DNA from 2 places in the Streptococcus sp. Marseille-P7375 genome. Region 1 is predicted to be linked to the other one. Evidence: predicted binding sites of a transcription regulator. Region 1 holds the regulator's gene; the other holds the start of a gene.
The links. The regulator NrdR, encoded in region 1, represses ribonucleotide reductase genes. The targets are predictions, from matches to a motif close to ACACNATATATNGTGT.
Positions count from the first base shown of each region.

Region 1 (8,237 bases):
ACCATATCAATGGCCTTCTTGTCCTCCACAGTCAAGATTTGCTCAGCCGCTGTCGCACCCAAAGTGACAATATCCTCAGTTAAAGGAGCAATGCTGATCTCCTTCATCAATAATCCCTTGCTGAGCTTGTTGGGATCAATGCCCCGCTCCTCAGCCAGATGATCTAATTTTAAAACATAATTGCTGGTCGCAAAACCGATTTGATCGATTCCGATTTTCATCATAAAGACCTCATTCAATTCATTTGATAGCTAATAGTATTCAGACATTATTTTACCATAATTAAGGCTAAAACTCTTTTAAAAACCATTTTTTAAGCCCAAATCCGACTTGAGACGGAGAAAGCTCATCATCAAAAAATGAGAGAAACTCAATTTTTCCAATTCAGTTTCCCTCATCAGTCTATTCCAATTTTGAGCTAGCAAGTTTAGGGTTTTAAGGATAAACTTTCCGCCCACGAATTCCCTGAAATCGCTCTTGTTTTTTCTTTATAAACAGTCCGAAGCAAGTCCTACTTCCGCTTCCTTGCAATCAAGTGAATTGGGGTCCCTTCAAAGACAAAGGCCTTGCGGATTTGATTTTCTAAGAAACGCAGATAAGAGAAGTGCATAAGCTCTTCTTCGTTGACAAAGATGACAAAGGTCGGCGGTTTGGTCGCTACCTGAGTCGCATAAAAAATCTTGAGACGTTTGCCCTTGTCAGTCGGTGTCGGATTAATCGCGATAGCATCCATGATAACATCATTGAGCACCGCTGACGGAATACGGGTATTTTGACTCTGACTGATTTGCTTAATCATGTCCGGCAGCTTATGGAGACGCTGCTTGGTCAGGGCAGAAACAAAGATAATCGGGGCATAAGAAAGGTATTGGAACTGGTCTCGGATATCCTCTTCCCAGTCTTTCATAGTATGGTTATCTTTTTCCAGCGTATCCCACTTATTGACGACGATGATCATTCCTTTTCCAGCTTCATGGGCAAAGCCAGCAATTCGCTTGTCGTACTCACGAATTCCTTCTTCGGCATTAAGCACCATCAGAACGACATCTGAGCGGTCAATCGCCCGCATAGCCCGCATAACAGAGTATTTCTCCGTATTTTCATAGACCTTGCCTGACTTGCGCATACCAGCCGTGTCGATCATGGTAAATTCCTGACCTTCACTATCCGTAAAGACCGTATCAATAGCATCGCGCGTGGTACCAGCCACTGGACTGGCAATGACCCGATCCTCACCTAAGATGGCATTGATCAAACTAGACTTGCCGACATTAGGACGGCCAATCAAGCTAAACTTAATCATATCAGGATTTTCAACCACTTCCTCATGTGGAAGATTTTCAACGATAGCATCCAGAACATCCCCTGTACCAATCCCATGGACAGAAGAAACTGGAAATGGATCGCCCAAGCCCAGCGCATAGAAATCATAGATTTCATTGCGCATTTCGGGATTATCCACCTTATTAACCGCTAAGATAATCGGCTTGTGGGTCTTATAGAGCATGCGAGCGACATACTCGTCCGCATCCGTGATACCTTCCTTGCCAGACACGACAAAAACGATAACATCAGCCTCATCCATAGCGATTTCAGCTTGGTGCTTGATTTGCTCCATAAAAGGCGCATCAACATCGTCAATTCCGCCTGTATCAATGATACTAAACTTACGATTCAGCCAATCTGCCGTCGCATAGATGCGGTCACGAGTAACCCCTTCCACGTCTTCCACAATGGAAATCCGCTCACCCGCAATCCGGTTAAATAACGTTGACTTGCCGACATTAGGACGGCCGACAATGGCAATAGTTGGTAAGGCCATGTTTTTCCTCTTTCATTCTTTAGGACAGAGCCAAACTCCGTCCTACTTTTCTAATTTCTTTTCTTTGAATAGTTGGTCAATAGCCTGATTTGGCTCCTGACCAAATTGGGCAGCTAGGCGCTGACTCCAGGTTTCCTTAGCTCGCTCGCCGGCATATTCAGTCTGAACGCGGTCATAGGCTTGGATAGTTGAACGATCCTGTTCACGATATTCTTCCTCAAAGACCACTGCTTCATAAGGCAGACGTGGCTTGACTGCATGGTTCTGGTTGGGAGTTCCCAGAGCAATCCCAAAGACTGGATAAGTGTAGTCCGGCAACTTGAAAAGCTCTGCTATTTGACTGGCAGCATAACGAACCAGTCCAATGATTACTCCACCATAACCCAAACTTTCAGCTGCTAACAGGGTATTTTGTCCAGCTAAAGCAGCATCTACTGAGCTGATCAGGAGATTCTCCGACCCCTCAGGATAAAAGTCTTCCGTATGCATGTGAACGCCCTTTTGGGCACGATTGAGGTCGCCGACAAAAAGCAGGAAGGCCGAAGACTGCCTAATGGCTTCTTGGGGCACCAGGTCAAAGAGAGCTTCTTTTTTCTCTTTGCTTCGCACCACAATGATAGAGTAAGACTGGAAATTCTTCCAGCTGGACGCAGCTCGACCAGCATTAATGATGGCATGTAATTCTTTATCCGAAATCTGCTCCTCCGTAAAGCGGCGAACAGACGTGTGAGCATTCATCAAGTTAATTGTTTCATTCATCGGCGGTTCTCTCCTTCTAGGCGTACCTCCTGAGCCAGAAACTTAATTCGCTCCATAACCCGCTTGGCCTGCCAAGTCTCATCGCCATTCTTAGAGCTAGCAAAGTGACGCTCTAAATCCGAAAAACTAAAGTTAGAAGTAAAGAAAGTTGGCAGATTTTCCTGCATACGGTGCTGGAGAATGACCTGCAAAATCTCATCGCGCATCCAGGGGCTAGACTGCTCTGCACCGATATCGTCCAAAATCAGCACTTGAGCTGTCTTGACTTGGTCAATCTTGTCCTTGACCAAGCCGGAACTGATCGCATTCTTAACATCCAAAACAAAGCTTGGATAGTGGATCAGTGTCGTTGAAACACTGCGTTTTTCTGACAAATCATGCGCCAGAGCAGCCATCATATAGCTCTTCCCGACTCCAAAATCCCCGTAGAGATAAACAGCCTTCTGATAATGCGGAAACTCGGCAACAAAGTTGGTCAACAGTTCAAAAGCCTTGTAGCGGCCAACATCGTCTAAATCCACCTGAGCTAGGCTTGCTTCCTTGAGACTGGCTGGTAGGCTGATAAGATTGAGACGGCTTCTAATAGCCTCCTGTCTCTCCTGCTCAATCAACTCAGGCGTCTCTTCATAGTCAACATCCGCATAGCCTTCATTTTTCACCAAGATTGGCTTATATCCTTTAGCAATATAGGTCTCGTCCCCCAGCAAAAAGCGGTTGCGCTCCGTAATATACTGGTTAAACTTGGAGACACTCCGCTGAATCTCAGCTTGGGTCAGCTTTTCCTGCTGGATAAAGGCTGCCACATCTGGATCGGCCATAATCTGCTTGACCAGCTCCTGATAGTCAAACTGCCGCACCCTATTCATATGAGGCATATTCTGTCCTATTTTTTCCATTTAATCGCCTCCCTCTTCCAGTCTCGCTAAAAGCCTTCTTTTTTGTTCTTCTAGTTCCGCTTGTTTTTCTAAGCTAGTTTCATTTTTGTAATCTGGCTGACTCCAGTTCGGCACATTGCTTTTAGCAGAAGCTGGGCTGACTTGCGCAGGACGATTATTCGTCTGCTGGTTGCGCTCACGGATTTTCAGGACTGCCTCTTCAGCCGAGGTCACCTTTTGATAAGAAAAGTCATTGGCCACCTTGAGGGCATACTTCTCATTGAGATTGGCCGAATCTACCTTATTAAAAGTCAGTAGCAGGATGATATTGATAACTTCATCCAACAGTCCCATCTCTGCCAAATCCTGAATCAGCTTCCGTTCACTACGCGTAATGGCCGCCTGACGGGTTTTCTTGATTTCTGCCAAAAAGAACAAGGGCTGCTTGCTTTTAGCCTCACGGATAATAGACTGCTCTTGCTGAGAAAAATCTCCCGAAACTGGTTTTTGCAGAATCTTTTGCTGCATCCGTTTCGTCGAAATCACATGTGACACAGCTGTTTCACGCGCTAAGACATAGGTCTCATACCACGTCCATTTCTTCTGCTCCGCAATAGCAAACAAGTCCAAGAGATCCGATTTTTCATCTGCAAAACGCAAGCCATCCTGAGCCATTCTCTGTTTAAAATGCGTCAAGTCAAAATCATTCTGGCGACTGTTTCTCATCGGACTGACTTCTTCCATGCCATAGATCTGGCTAAAAGAAGCACCGATCTTTTGCCCAGCTGGATTTTCCGGTCGTAGCTTATCTACTGCCGCCTGACCAATCTTTTTCTCCAAAAGACTACTGTACACATGATGAGCAAAGAAGTCCTCAGCGGACAAGGTTGGATAGAGTCGGATGAAAAATCCCGTCTCCGTCTGGAGAAGCTCTAGCAAGCCAATAGCTGATAGGCGCTCCAAGCTCCTCTCCAATACTTCCATACCAAAATCAAGATGATTTAAAATATGGCTGAAAAGTCGCTGCTGAGCTCCGTCATCCCAAAAAGAAACCAGATAAAGATAAAGCGCTACTGCATCCTTGCCCACAATAGGTAGATAATAACGGGTCAGCCCGCTCATATCCTGACTGACCTGGTTATTAGACAAGAAAGAAAAATGATCATTTGGTTTCATAAGCCATTATTTTTCCTTTTTCTTCTTAGAACCCTTGGTAATCTGCTTCAAAAGGCTTTCCAACTCGCCAACATCCTTAAAACTCCGATAAACACTGGCAAAACGGACATAGGTAATTTCATCCAGCTCGGCCAGCTCATCCATGACCAGAGAGCCAATATATTCGCTGGCAATTTCATTTTCGCTCTGACTGCGAAGTTTTTGCTCAATCCGATTGACCAATTCTTCGATCTCGTCACTTGAGACTGGACGCTTCTGAGCAGAACGGATGATTCCATTAAATATCTTATCCCGAGAAAACTGCTCACGCGTTCCATCTTTTTTGACAACGACTAGGGTTCTTTCTTCCACGCGCTCATAAGTTGTAAAACGATGCTGGCATTCCTCGCATTCACGGCGGCGACGGATTGTATTTCCATCTTCTGCCTGCCGGCTGTCAACCACACTTGATTTGCTTCCGCCACATTTGGGACAACGCATGTCATTTCCTCCTAGAATCTTAATACTTCATTATACCATGTTTTGACCAATAACAAAAGACGAGAGATTTCTCACCCATAAAAAAACTAAAGCTGGCAAAGCAGCTTTAGCAAGAAAATCTTCTTTCAAAAATCCAGCAAATGGAAACTTAGCCCTTCTTGTCAAAATACTTTTTGGTTTCAGCAATAATAACAGGAGATAAGGCCAAAAGAGCAATCAGATTTGGCAAGGCCATCAAGGCATTGACAATATCGGCAATGACCCAAACTGCTTCTAGCTCAATAAAGCCCCCTAAGAGCACCATAGCAACAAAGATAATTCGGTACAAGCGAATATATTTGACACCAAACAGGAACTCAAAGCAGCGCTCACCGTAGTAGTTCCAGCCTAAAATAGTGGTAAAAGCAAACAGAACTAGAAAAACGGATAGAAGGATTGGACCAAAATTAGCAAAGACAGTCGCAAAGGCTGCCTGAGTCAAGGACACACCATTGAGATTGCCATCCCAAACTCCTGTGATTAAAATTGTTAGACCTGTCAGACTACAAATAATCAGAGTATCAATAAAGGTTCCCGTCATAGAAATCAAGCCTTGTTCGACAGGCTCCTTGGTCTTGGCTGCCGCCGCAGCAATAGGTGCTGATCCTAAACCAGATTCATTGGAGAATACCCCGCGTGCGACCCCATTTTGAATCGCCATCTGGATGGTTGCACCAGCAAAGCCACCAACAGCAGCCGTCTGACTAAATGCAGAACTAAAGACCAGCTGAAGAGTTGGCAGCAAACGATCTAGATTGACCGCTAAGACAGTCACAGTCCCCAAGATATAAATAGCCGCCATAAAGGGCACAACCTTGGTCGACACTCGAGCAATAGACTGGATGCCGCTAAAAATAACTAGAGCCACCAAAATAGCCAAGATAGAGGCAGTCACAGCTGGAGGGAACTGAATCGTATTCTGCATAGCTTCTGTAATGGAATTGACCTGCGTAAAGGTCCCAATCCCTAAAAGAGCCACCAAGACACCCGCTACAGCAAAGAAGATAGCCAGCGGACGCCATTTTTCGCCCATTCCCAAAAGAATATAGTGCATGGGACCACCAGCAACGGCTCCGTGGGCATCTTTGGAACGATACTTAATCGCTAATAAACCTTCGGCATACTTGGTTGCCATTCCAAAGAAAGCTGCTAGCCACATCCAAAATAAGGCGCCCGGTCCACCAACTTTTATGGCAGTCGCTACACCGATAATATTCCCCGTGCCAACCGTGGCTGCCAATGCTGTACAAAGAGCTGCAAAGCTAGACACATCTCCATGATGATCCTCACCGGAAACAAAAATTAAGCGAAAGGCGCGAGAAAGGCGCGAAATCTGTAGCAACCTCAGACGAAGCGTCAGATAAAGCCCCGTTCCAACTAATAAAATCAAGAGGGGAGGTCCCCAGACCAGAGAATCAATTTGATTCAGCAATTTCAACATAAATCTTCTGCTCCTTTTCCACACCGAGAAAAAGAAAAGTACATGTGTAAACATGTACTCTGGATGCCTGAGAACGACCGTTTCTTGTCCTTCCCTTGCTCTGTCCTTTTACCTGAGAGTTTGAGCAGTTGCCTGCCTTGCCCCTTCGGTGCCAATCATGGTCTCTCCAGAGTTCCGTCCATTTCACAGTCATAAGGCTCAAATACTTATTTCTGAAAAACTTCATTCGGTGTTTATTCTAAATTTTCTATTATTTTAAAATAATATTCGGTTTTTGTCAATATTTTATAACAAACTTTAAATATGTAAACGTTTTTTAATGCAAAAAGAAGCCCTGAGGCTTCTTTCTTAACTTAATTCTGACAAAATCGCCTTCAGTTGCTCCTTCGTATGAACACCAGCTACTTGCTTAACGACTTGACCGTCTTTCTTGAACAGAAGGGTTGGAATGGACATAATGCCGAATTCACGGGCAGTGTTAGGATTTTCATCCACATCCATTTTAAGGATTTTCAGTTCATCTTCATGAACTTCCTCTGCCAACTGCTCTAAGATAGGCGCCTGCATACGACATGGGCCACACCAAGTTGCCCAAAAATCAATCAGAACCAGTCCGTCTTTTGTCTCTTTAGCGAATGTTGCATCTGTAACTGCTGCTACCATAAATCTTCTCCTTTGAATAGCTTACTTTTGATAATATTGTACACCAAACCCAGAGGAAAAGAAAATATTTGCTACGGGTAGGACCTTAATCACTCAATGAGAAATGGTTGGTCATGAGATTGCTGGCATCCAAGAGAACTTTCTCCAAGAGCTGGTCTGTCGCTTCTTGCACCTTGTCGCTCATGGCTTGATTTTCAGCTTCAAAGTCCACATCCTCGCCCTTAGCCAGAGCTCGGTCTACCCGACCAATCATTTCATGACCCCAGGCCATAGTCTTTTCCTGATATTCATCCAAGTCTCCGACATGACTGCTAAAATGAGCATCAGCCAGCCCAGCAATCAGACGATTGGCCCAATAGAAAGAATCCGTCGAAACCTTGTCCGTCGTATTGGCAAAATAGTCTGGTGTAGTTGAGACCTGAGTAAAGAAAGGAACGGCTGTATTGTAAGGCATGGAGCCGTAGGACAGCCACTGGATCCCAGTCGTTTCCTGCGGTTGATTAGGGCGTAGCTGCAAGATGGCTGTCTGACTTGTCCGATTAATCCCAATAGTCCGAAAGACCCGTCTACTGTTGTGATCTCCCTCTGCTCCGTAAGGATCATAAGGCGAATCCTGATAGTGACTGCTCAGGACATACTTGACATCTTCGATCGTAATCTTGCGGTATGGCTTACGGCACCATGGGATGAAGAAACTCCTTGGATCTTGCTCCACTTCTGGATTGAGAAAACGCTGAATATCCCAAGCTCGCGGTGTATTGTAATGGCGGTCCTTATCCTTCTGGCTGCCAAAAGCATAGCGTGGATTGAAGCCCTCATCTGAGTAATTCAGATTGAGATGGTTTTCCTCGATAAAGTTTTTGAGATTTGGATGACAGAGGAAGTGCTCAGGATTGTCAAATTCAAAATAATCACTGCCCAGCTGATTGGGGTTGGTCACATAGGCATCATCCGGAACGCGCCGCGCCATCCAATGATGCCC
Region 1 covers NZ_CABPTR010000007.1:7,910-16,146, reverse strand. Annotated here, with positions in the region: gene FZ954_RS11240 (hydroxymethylglutaryl-CoA synthase) at 1-221, opposite strand, end outside; gene der (ribosome biogenesis GTPase Der) at 512-1,822, opposite strand; gene FZ954_RS11230 (NADPH-dependent oxidoreductase) at 1,865-2,581, opposite strand; gene dnaI (primosomal protein DnaI) at 2,578-3,477, opposite strand; gene FZ954_RS11220 (DnaD domain protein) at 3,478-4,632, opposite strand; gene nrdR (transcriptional regulator NrdR) at 4,639-5,112, opposite strand; gene FZ954_RS11210 (sodium:alanine symporter family protein) at 5,261-6,592, opposite strand; glycine riboswitch at 6,683-6,772, opposite strand; gene trxA (thioredoxin) at 6,941-7,255, opposite strand; gene FZ954_RS11200 (C69 family dipeptidase) at 7,341-8,237, opposite strand, start outside.

Region 2 (8,237 bases), on a different contig from region 1:
TGATACTAGAAATCAAGAAAGATTGCACTTCATTTTTTCCTAGGTCAAAATTCAAAGCACCCCAGCCATAGTTGTGAGCTCGGTCATGATCCTGGTACTCAAAGGTTGGTGTTCCATCATAGTAGGCCAAGGCATCGTCATTGATGGTAAAGTGACCCGGAACCCAGTCCACAATGACACCAATATTATTCAAGTGACATTCTTCGACAAAGTCCTGAAATTCCTCTGGCGTTCCATAAGTATGTTCAAAGGCAAAGTAACCCATGAGCTGGTAGCCCCAGCTGAGTCCCAAAGGATGGGCCATGAGCGGCATGAACTCAACGTGCGTGTAGTTCATTTCGACCAGATAAGGAATCAACTCCTCCTTAAGCTGAGCCATAGAATATGGACTGCCGTCAGGATTGCGTTTCCAAGAGCCAGCGTGTACTTCATAGATATTGACCGGTCTTGAGAAAAAGCCCCAACGCTTTCTCCGAGCCAGCCAAAGTCCATCTTGCCACTTCTTTTCTGGAATAGTCCGAACAATAGCTCCCGTACCTGGGCGCTCTTCCAAATAGATAGCCAGCGGATCAATTTTCAAGATTTCCTGACCACTACTGCGTTTGATATTGTACTTGTAAATATCTCCTTCCTTAGGCAAATCCGTGAAGACTTCCCAGACACCGCCTTCATTGCGAGTCATAGGAATCTGCTCTCCATACCAATTGGTGAAATCTCCAATCAGATGCACATTCTGCGCATTTGGAGCCCAAACTCTAAAAGTGTAGCCAGCCTTGCCATTCACCACATCCTGATGCACTCCCAAATAATGCTGCAAATGAAAGTTTTCACCTGTTGTAAAGGTCCTTAATGCTTCTTTTTTATCCATTTAGTCACCTTTCTATTTGTAAGCGTTTTCTATATTTCTATTTTACCCCATTTTCTTATATTTTTCAAGTAAATTTCCAAAAACTATCTCAAAAATTTCAAAAGCCCAATTTCTTTACAAGAATGAGTTGCTATATCAATAGATCGTTGAAGAAGATCTCATAAAATATTGATTCTACAGGCTTTTACTTGAATTATTTGATATAAAAATCAATCGAATTATAGATAAAATAGCTAAAAATTGTATAGACCAATATGTAAATTTACATTTTAAAATGATAAGTAATCAAAAATATAAACGCTTGCTTATTTTTATATTGTTCGAACACTTGTTAGATTTACAAGTTCATCAAGGTAAGAAAAAATGCCGCACAAAGCCGCCTTTCTCATTATTTCACATCAAACACGATGGATTTCACTTGTGTCATCGCTTCGATACTGTAACGAATCCCTTGCACTCCGGCTCCAGATCCCTTAACACCAAGGAATGGGAAGTTATCTGGACCACGTTGGGTCTTATTATTGATGTGTACAGTACCCACTTCCAGTTTCTCAGCAATTTCAAATGCTTTAGGAAAATCATTTGTAAAGACTGAAGATTGAAGACCAAATTCTGACTGGTTACAGATCTGAATAGCCTCTTCAACGGAAGTCACACGAATAATCGGAAGAACAGGACCAAATGGCTCTTCCCAAGCTAATTTCATATCTAGTGTCACATGATCAAACAAGGCAGGCCAGATGAGATTTGCTTCACGTTTGATTTCTGTCAAGGCTGACGCTCCCTTTTCTTGAGCATCTTCAATCAAGCCCCAGATGAAATCTGCTGATGCGTTATCAATGACTGGTGTGATATCCGCATTATCAAAAGGATCACCAACCGTCAGTTTCTCTACCTCTGCCTTAATCAGCGCCGCTAATTTATCTGCCACGCTCTCCATGACAATGACACGTTTAATAGCCGTACAGCGCTGACCGGAATAACTGTATGCCCCGCCAACAATCTGCTTAGCTGCATGCTCCAAGTCAGCATCTTCCAGCACGACTGCAGCATCCTTACCACCCAATTCGAGCATAATTGGACGCATGCCGGCCAGCTTGCCGATGCGTTCACCGATTGGAGTCGAGCCAGTAAAGTTAATGTAGTTTACTTCCTTATGCTCAATGATGTAGTCTCCGATTTCTGAACCACGTCCTGTGATGGTATTGAAAACACCAGCAGGCAGACCAGCCTCAGCAAAAGCCTGAGCCAAGAGCAGACCAGAAATTGAACCTTGTGTAGGTGGCTTAAACATCACGACATTTCCGCCGATAAGGGCAGGAGCAATCTTAGAACCAGACAGGTTGACTGGGTAGTTAAATGGCGCAATGGCTAGTACAACTCCTACAGGCTCACGACGGACCATAGCCAGTTTTTTCTTGCTGGCAGCTTCAAAGCCGCCGCCTTCCATAACCTGACCGTGAATACGAATGCCCTCTTCAGCCGCATAGCGAATCAAGTCTGCTGTCCGAACAACTTCTCCAATCGCCGCTTTAATACCCTTGGCAACTTCTTTTGCAAGGATTTCGCCAATCTTCTCCTGATCGCGCTCCAAAATATCCGCGGCCTTATGCAGATAAGCTGCACGTTCGACTGCTGAAAGAGCGCGCCAAGCTGGCAAAGCCGCACGAGCGCTCGCCATCGCATAATCAACCTCTGCCTGACTCATGGCAGGCACAGTTCCTAAAACCTCATTATTGATAGGAGATGAGATGGTGATTTCATTTTCAGAAGCTCTCCACTCTCCATTTATATAGTTCTTATATTGTGTCACGTGTCCCCTCCAAAATGTTATTAAGTATCATTTTATCAAATTTTCTGAAAATTTCAACTAAATTTTATAAATTTAAAGAAATTTTTCACAAATTTCATGAATCATCTTCTTTTGTTCATATGAACTCGCTATATTTCTCGATTTTTCATCGAGTCTCACTTTCTACACTAGGTCTACTATGACGCTGAAGAAAACTAAAAAAGACCAGGAAAATTTTCCTGATCTTAATTTTCAGATTAATTGAAGTCAAGATATTCTTTTTCAAGTTCAAGAACTTCTTCCATCGTTGCACATTCAGTCAATGCGCGTTGTGCAAGTTCTTCCATCTTCTTCGTATCCAATTTCTTCATGAGGCTACGAGTCCGAAGGACAGAAGTGGCACTCATAGAGAACTCATCCAAGCCCATACCTACAAGGAGTGGCACAGCTGTTTGGTCACCGGCCATTTCTCCACACATACCTGCCCATTTTCCTTCAGCATGAGCTGCCTTGATAACATTGTTGATCAAGCGAAGGATTGATGGGTTGTATGGTTGGTAGAGGTATGAAACTTGTTCGTTCATGCGGTCAGCAGCCATTGTGTATTGGATCAAGTCGTTGGTACCGATAGAGAAGAAATCAACTTCTTTGGCAAATTGATCAGCTAGCATTGCTGCTGCTGGAATTTCAATCATGATACCCACTTGGATATTGTCCGCTACAGCAACGCCTTCAGCTTGCAATTTCGCTTTTTCTTCTTCGTAAACTGCTTTAGCTTTACGGAATTCTGTCAAGAGAGCAACCATTGGAAACATGATACGCAATTGTCCATGTACAGAAGCACGCAAGAGAGCGCGGATTTGTGTACGGAACATAGCGTCACCAGTTTCAGAGATAGAGATACGCAATGCACGGAAACCAAGGAATGGGTTCATTTCATGCGGCATATCGAAGTAAGGAAGTTCCTTATCTCCACCGATGTCCATGGTACGGACAACCACTGGTTTTCCATTCATGCCTTCCAAGACAGCCTTGTAGGCTTCGTATTGCTCGTCTTCTGTTGGGAAGTCTTGTGAATCCATGTAAAGGAATTCTGTACGGTAAAGACCTACGGCTTCAGCACCATTTGCATTGACACCTTCAACGTCTTTTGGTGTACCGATATTAGCAGCGAGTTCAAAGTGTTTGCCATCGGCAGTCACTGTTTGAGCATCTTTCAAGAGAGCCCATTCAGCTTTTTGCTTCGCATAAGCTTCACCAGCTGCTTTGAATTCCGCTGCTTGCTCTTCAGTTGGGTTAATGATAACTTCACCAGTGATACCATTTGCTGCAATGATATCACCGTCTTTAACGAGTTCAGTAATATTATTGGTTCCCAATACCGCTGCGATTTCAAGCGTACGAGCCATGATTGCAGAGTGGCTTGTTCGTCCACCGATATTGGTTACAAACGCCTTAACAAATTTCTTGTCTAATTGAGCTGTATCAGAAGGAGTCAAGTCATGTGCAATAACAACTGATTCTTCATTGATAGAAGCTGGATTTGGTAATTTCTTGCCCAAAAGGTTTGCCAAAACACGTTTCGTCACGTCACGAATGTCTGCCGCACGTTCTTGCATGTATGGATTGTCTTCCATACCTTCAAAAATAGCGATAAACATGTCTGTAACTTCTTTCAGACCAGCTTCCGCATTTACTTTCTTAGTACGGATCGTTTCTTTGATTTGACCAACCATTTCAGGGTCAGCGAGTACCATTAAGTGAGCGTCAAATACTTGAGCCGCTTCTTCACCAAGGCTATCTACTGCTTTCTCACGGATAACAGAAAGCTCGTTCTGTGAAGCTTCAAGAGCTGCATCCAAACGAGCCTCTTCTGCATTCGTATCATCGACTGAAACAGTCTCAAATGACAAATCCGGTTGAACTAATAGATATGCCTTAGCAACAGCAACACCATCAGATGCCGCAATTCCTTTAAGCATTTCTGTCATTTTCTTATGCCAATCCTTCTTTTTCCATTGTTTCTGAGATAGCAGCGATAGCATCATCCGCGTCTGCACCTTCAGCTGAGATTGTAACGTCAGCACCTTGGCCAACACCAAGACTCATAACACCCATGATTGATTTAAGGTTTACTGATTTACCTTTGTACTCAAGAGTGATATCTGAAGCAAATTTGCTAGCTGTTTGTACCAACAATGTTGCTGGACGCGCGTGAATACCTGTTTCTGCCACAATGTGGAAATCTTTAGAAGCCATAGTTAGACTCTCCTTTAAAATAATTCTTTTTGAGTTAAAGTGATAACCCTTACAAGTTGGTATTATATCACTTTTTGAAATCTTTTTCAAGAATTTTATAGCCCGCTTACAAAATATTTCGTTAGAGTTTGAAAATGAATTCTGTTTTAAAATAGTAAATTAAATCGTCAGCTCCCTCTCTTTTCTAAATAGTTCCAAGGCTTTCTTCCTTATAATGAATTCTTCTTGGTCTAGCTTCTCTAAAAGTACAGTAAGCGCTGTTACTTCTTGTGGTTATTTCTCTTTATTTTGATATTTTACACACTATATATTGTATCTCTATAGTTGCTATAAGAAAATATCATACAATATTTAGTTCAAAACTGTTGACATCGAATTCGCTTTTAGATATACTAGTTTCAGATTAAAATTTAAGAAAATGAAAGTATAGAGGAATCATCTAATGGTAACTATTTACTCTAAAAACGATTGTGTTCAATGCAAGATGACCAAGCGTTTTCTTGATACCAACAATGTGGAATATCGCGAAATCAACCTTGATGAGCAACCAGAATACATCGACCATGTTAAAAGCCTCGGTTTCAATGCAGCGCCTGTTATTCAAACACCAACTGAAGCATTTTCTGGTTTCCAGCCTGGTAAACTTAAAAAATTATCATAATCTCACCAGTATTTAGAGCTTTGTTGCCGCTCCTATCATTCGTAGGAGCCGTTTATTTTGTAAAAGCAAAAGACATTTTAGAAAAAGGAAAATTATGGGACTCAAACACTTAGAAGATGTGACTTACTTCCGTCTAAATAACGAAATCAACCGTCCAGTCAATGGGCAAATCATGCTTCACAAAGACAAAGAAGCCTTGGAAGCCTTCTTTAAAGAAAATGTTGAACCAAACACGATGAAGTTTGCTTCTATTACTGAAAAAATTCAATATTTAATCGAAGAAAACTACTTGGAAAAAGAATTTATCCAACTCTATTCTCCTGAATATATTGAAGAGTTGTCTGCTTTTATCCATGCTCAAGATTTCAAGTTCAAATCTTTCATGGCAGCCTATAAATTCTATAACCAGTATGCACTGAAAACCAATGATGGTGAATATTATCTCGAAGGCATGGAAGATCGGGTGCTCTTTAATGCCCTCTACTTTGCCAACGGAGATGAAGCCATTGCCAAGGATATTGCAAATGAAATCATCCACCAGCGCTATCAACCGGCTACACCAAGCTTCCTCAACGCTGGCCGGGCTCGTCGCGGTGAATTGGTTTCCTGCTTCCTCATCCAAGTAACAGATGACATGAACTCAATCGGCCGCTCCATCAACTCCGCCCTGCAGCTCTCTCGTATCGGAGGCGGGGTCGGTATTTCTCTCAGCAATCTGCGGGAGGCTGGAGCGCCTATCAAGGGCTATGAGGGAGCTGCATCTGGCGTTGTGCCTGTTATGAAACTCTTTGAGGACAGCTTCTCCTACTCTAACCAGCTAGGCCAACGTCAGGGAGCTGGGGTTGTTTACCTCAATGTCTTCCACCCAGATATCATCGCTTTCCTTTCTACCAAAAAAGAAAATGCTGACGAAAAAGTTCGGGTTAAAACCCTCTCACTCGGTGTTGTCATTCCAGATAAATTCTACGAATTAGCACGTAAAAATGAAGATATGTACCTCTTCAGCCCCTACTCAATCGAACGTGAATACGGTGTACCATTTGCCTATATCGATATCACAGAGAAATACGATGAGTTGGTCGCTAATCCAAATATCACTAAGACCAAGATCAAGGCCCGTGATTTGGAAACAGAAATTTCTAAACTCCAACAAGAATCTGGCTATCCTTATGTCGTAAACATAGATACAGCCAACCGTTCAAATCCAATTGACGGTAAAATCATCATGAGTAACCTTTGCTCAGAAATCCTGCAAGTTCAGGAGCCTAGCCTCTTGAATGATGCACAAGAGTATCTCCACTTGGGAACAGATGTATCATGTAACTTGGGTTCTACTAACGTCGTCAACATGATGACTTCGCCAGACTTCGGAAAATCCATCCGAACTATGACACGCGCTTTGACCTTTGTTACAGACAGCTCACACATTACAGCCGTTCCTTCAATTGACCACGGTAATAGTTTAGCCCATACCTTTGGTCTAGGAGCTATGGGATTGCACAGCTATTTGGCTCAGCAGTTGATCGATTATGGATCAGCGGAAGCTGTCGAGTTCACCAGCATCTACTTTATGCTCATGAACTACTGGACTTTAGTTGAGTCTAACAATATCGCTCGCGAGCGCGGTGTGACCTTCCATAACTTTGAAAAATCTGACTATGCTAACGGAACTTACTTTGACAAGTACCTGACGGGTGAATTTGTACCTAAGTCTGACCGTGTTAAAGAACTCTTCGCAGGCATCTTTATCCCATCTGCAGAGGATTGGGCAGAGTTGCGCGATAAAATCAAGGCTGATGGTCTCTACCATCAAAACCGCCTGGCCGTTGCACCAAACGGCTCTATCAGCTACATCAATGACGTTTCTGCTTCAATTCATCCAATTACTCAACGGATCGAAGAACGTCAGGAAAAGAAAATCGGTAAGATCTACTATCCTGCTGCTGGTCTGTCAACTGAGACCATCCCTTACTATACTAGCGCCTACGACATGGACATGCGCAAGGTGATCGATGTCTATGCAGCTGCAACTGAACACGTGGATCAAGGACTTTCACTGACACTCTTCATGCGCAGCGATATTCCTAAAGGCCTCTACGAATGGAAAAAAGAAAGCAAGCAGACAACTCGCGACCTTTCTATCCTGCGTAACTACGCCTTCAATAAGGGCATCAAGTCCATCTACTACGTCCGCACCTTCACTGATGATGGCGGTGAAGTAGGCGCTAACCAATGTGAAAGCTGTGTGATCTAGCAAGTAACAATTTACAATTACATCATTTAAATTCAACAAAATAAAGTATAAAAAACACTTATCGCAATGTCGCCAAGGAAATCATTCCATTGGCGACATAAGCAAGTATTAGAAGTTTAAAGCGAGATTATCATGGAAACATACTATAAAGCCATAAACTGGAATGCTATCGAAGATGTCATCGACAAATCAACTTGGGAAAAGCTGACGGAGCAATTCTGGCTCGATACACGGATTCCCTTGTCTAATGACCTCGATGACTGGAGAAAATTGTCCCACAAGGAAAAAGACTTGGTCGGCAAGGTCTTCGGTGGCCTGACCCTGCTGGATACCCTCCAGTCTGAATCTGGTGTAGATGCCCTACGCAAGGACGTCCGTACTGCCCACGAAGAAGCCGTCTTCA
Region 2 covers NZ_CABPTR010000001.1:105,749-113,985, reverse strand. Annotated here, with positions in the region: gene glgB (1,4-alpha-glucan branching protein GlgB) at 1-868, opposite strand, end outside; gene FZ954_RS00585 (NADP-dependent glyceraldehyde-3-phosphate dehydrogenase) at 1,257-2,681, opposite strand; gene ptsP (phosphoenolpyruvate--protein phosphotransferase) at 2,918-4,651, opposite strand; gene FZ954_RS00575 (phosphocarrier protein HPr) at 4,656-4,919, opposite strand; gene nrdH (glutaredoxin-like protein NrdH) at 5,362-5,580, shown strand; gene nrdE (class 1b ribonucleoside-diphosphate reductase subunit alpha) at 5,675-7,834, shown strand; gene nrdF (class 1b ribonucleoside-diphosphate reductase subunit beta) at 7,967-8,237, shown strand, end outside.
Region 2: the regulator NrdR is predicted to act here: its motif matches at 5,220-5,235, upstream of nrdH (glutaredoxin-like protein NrdH).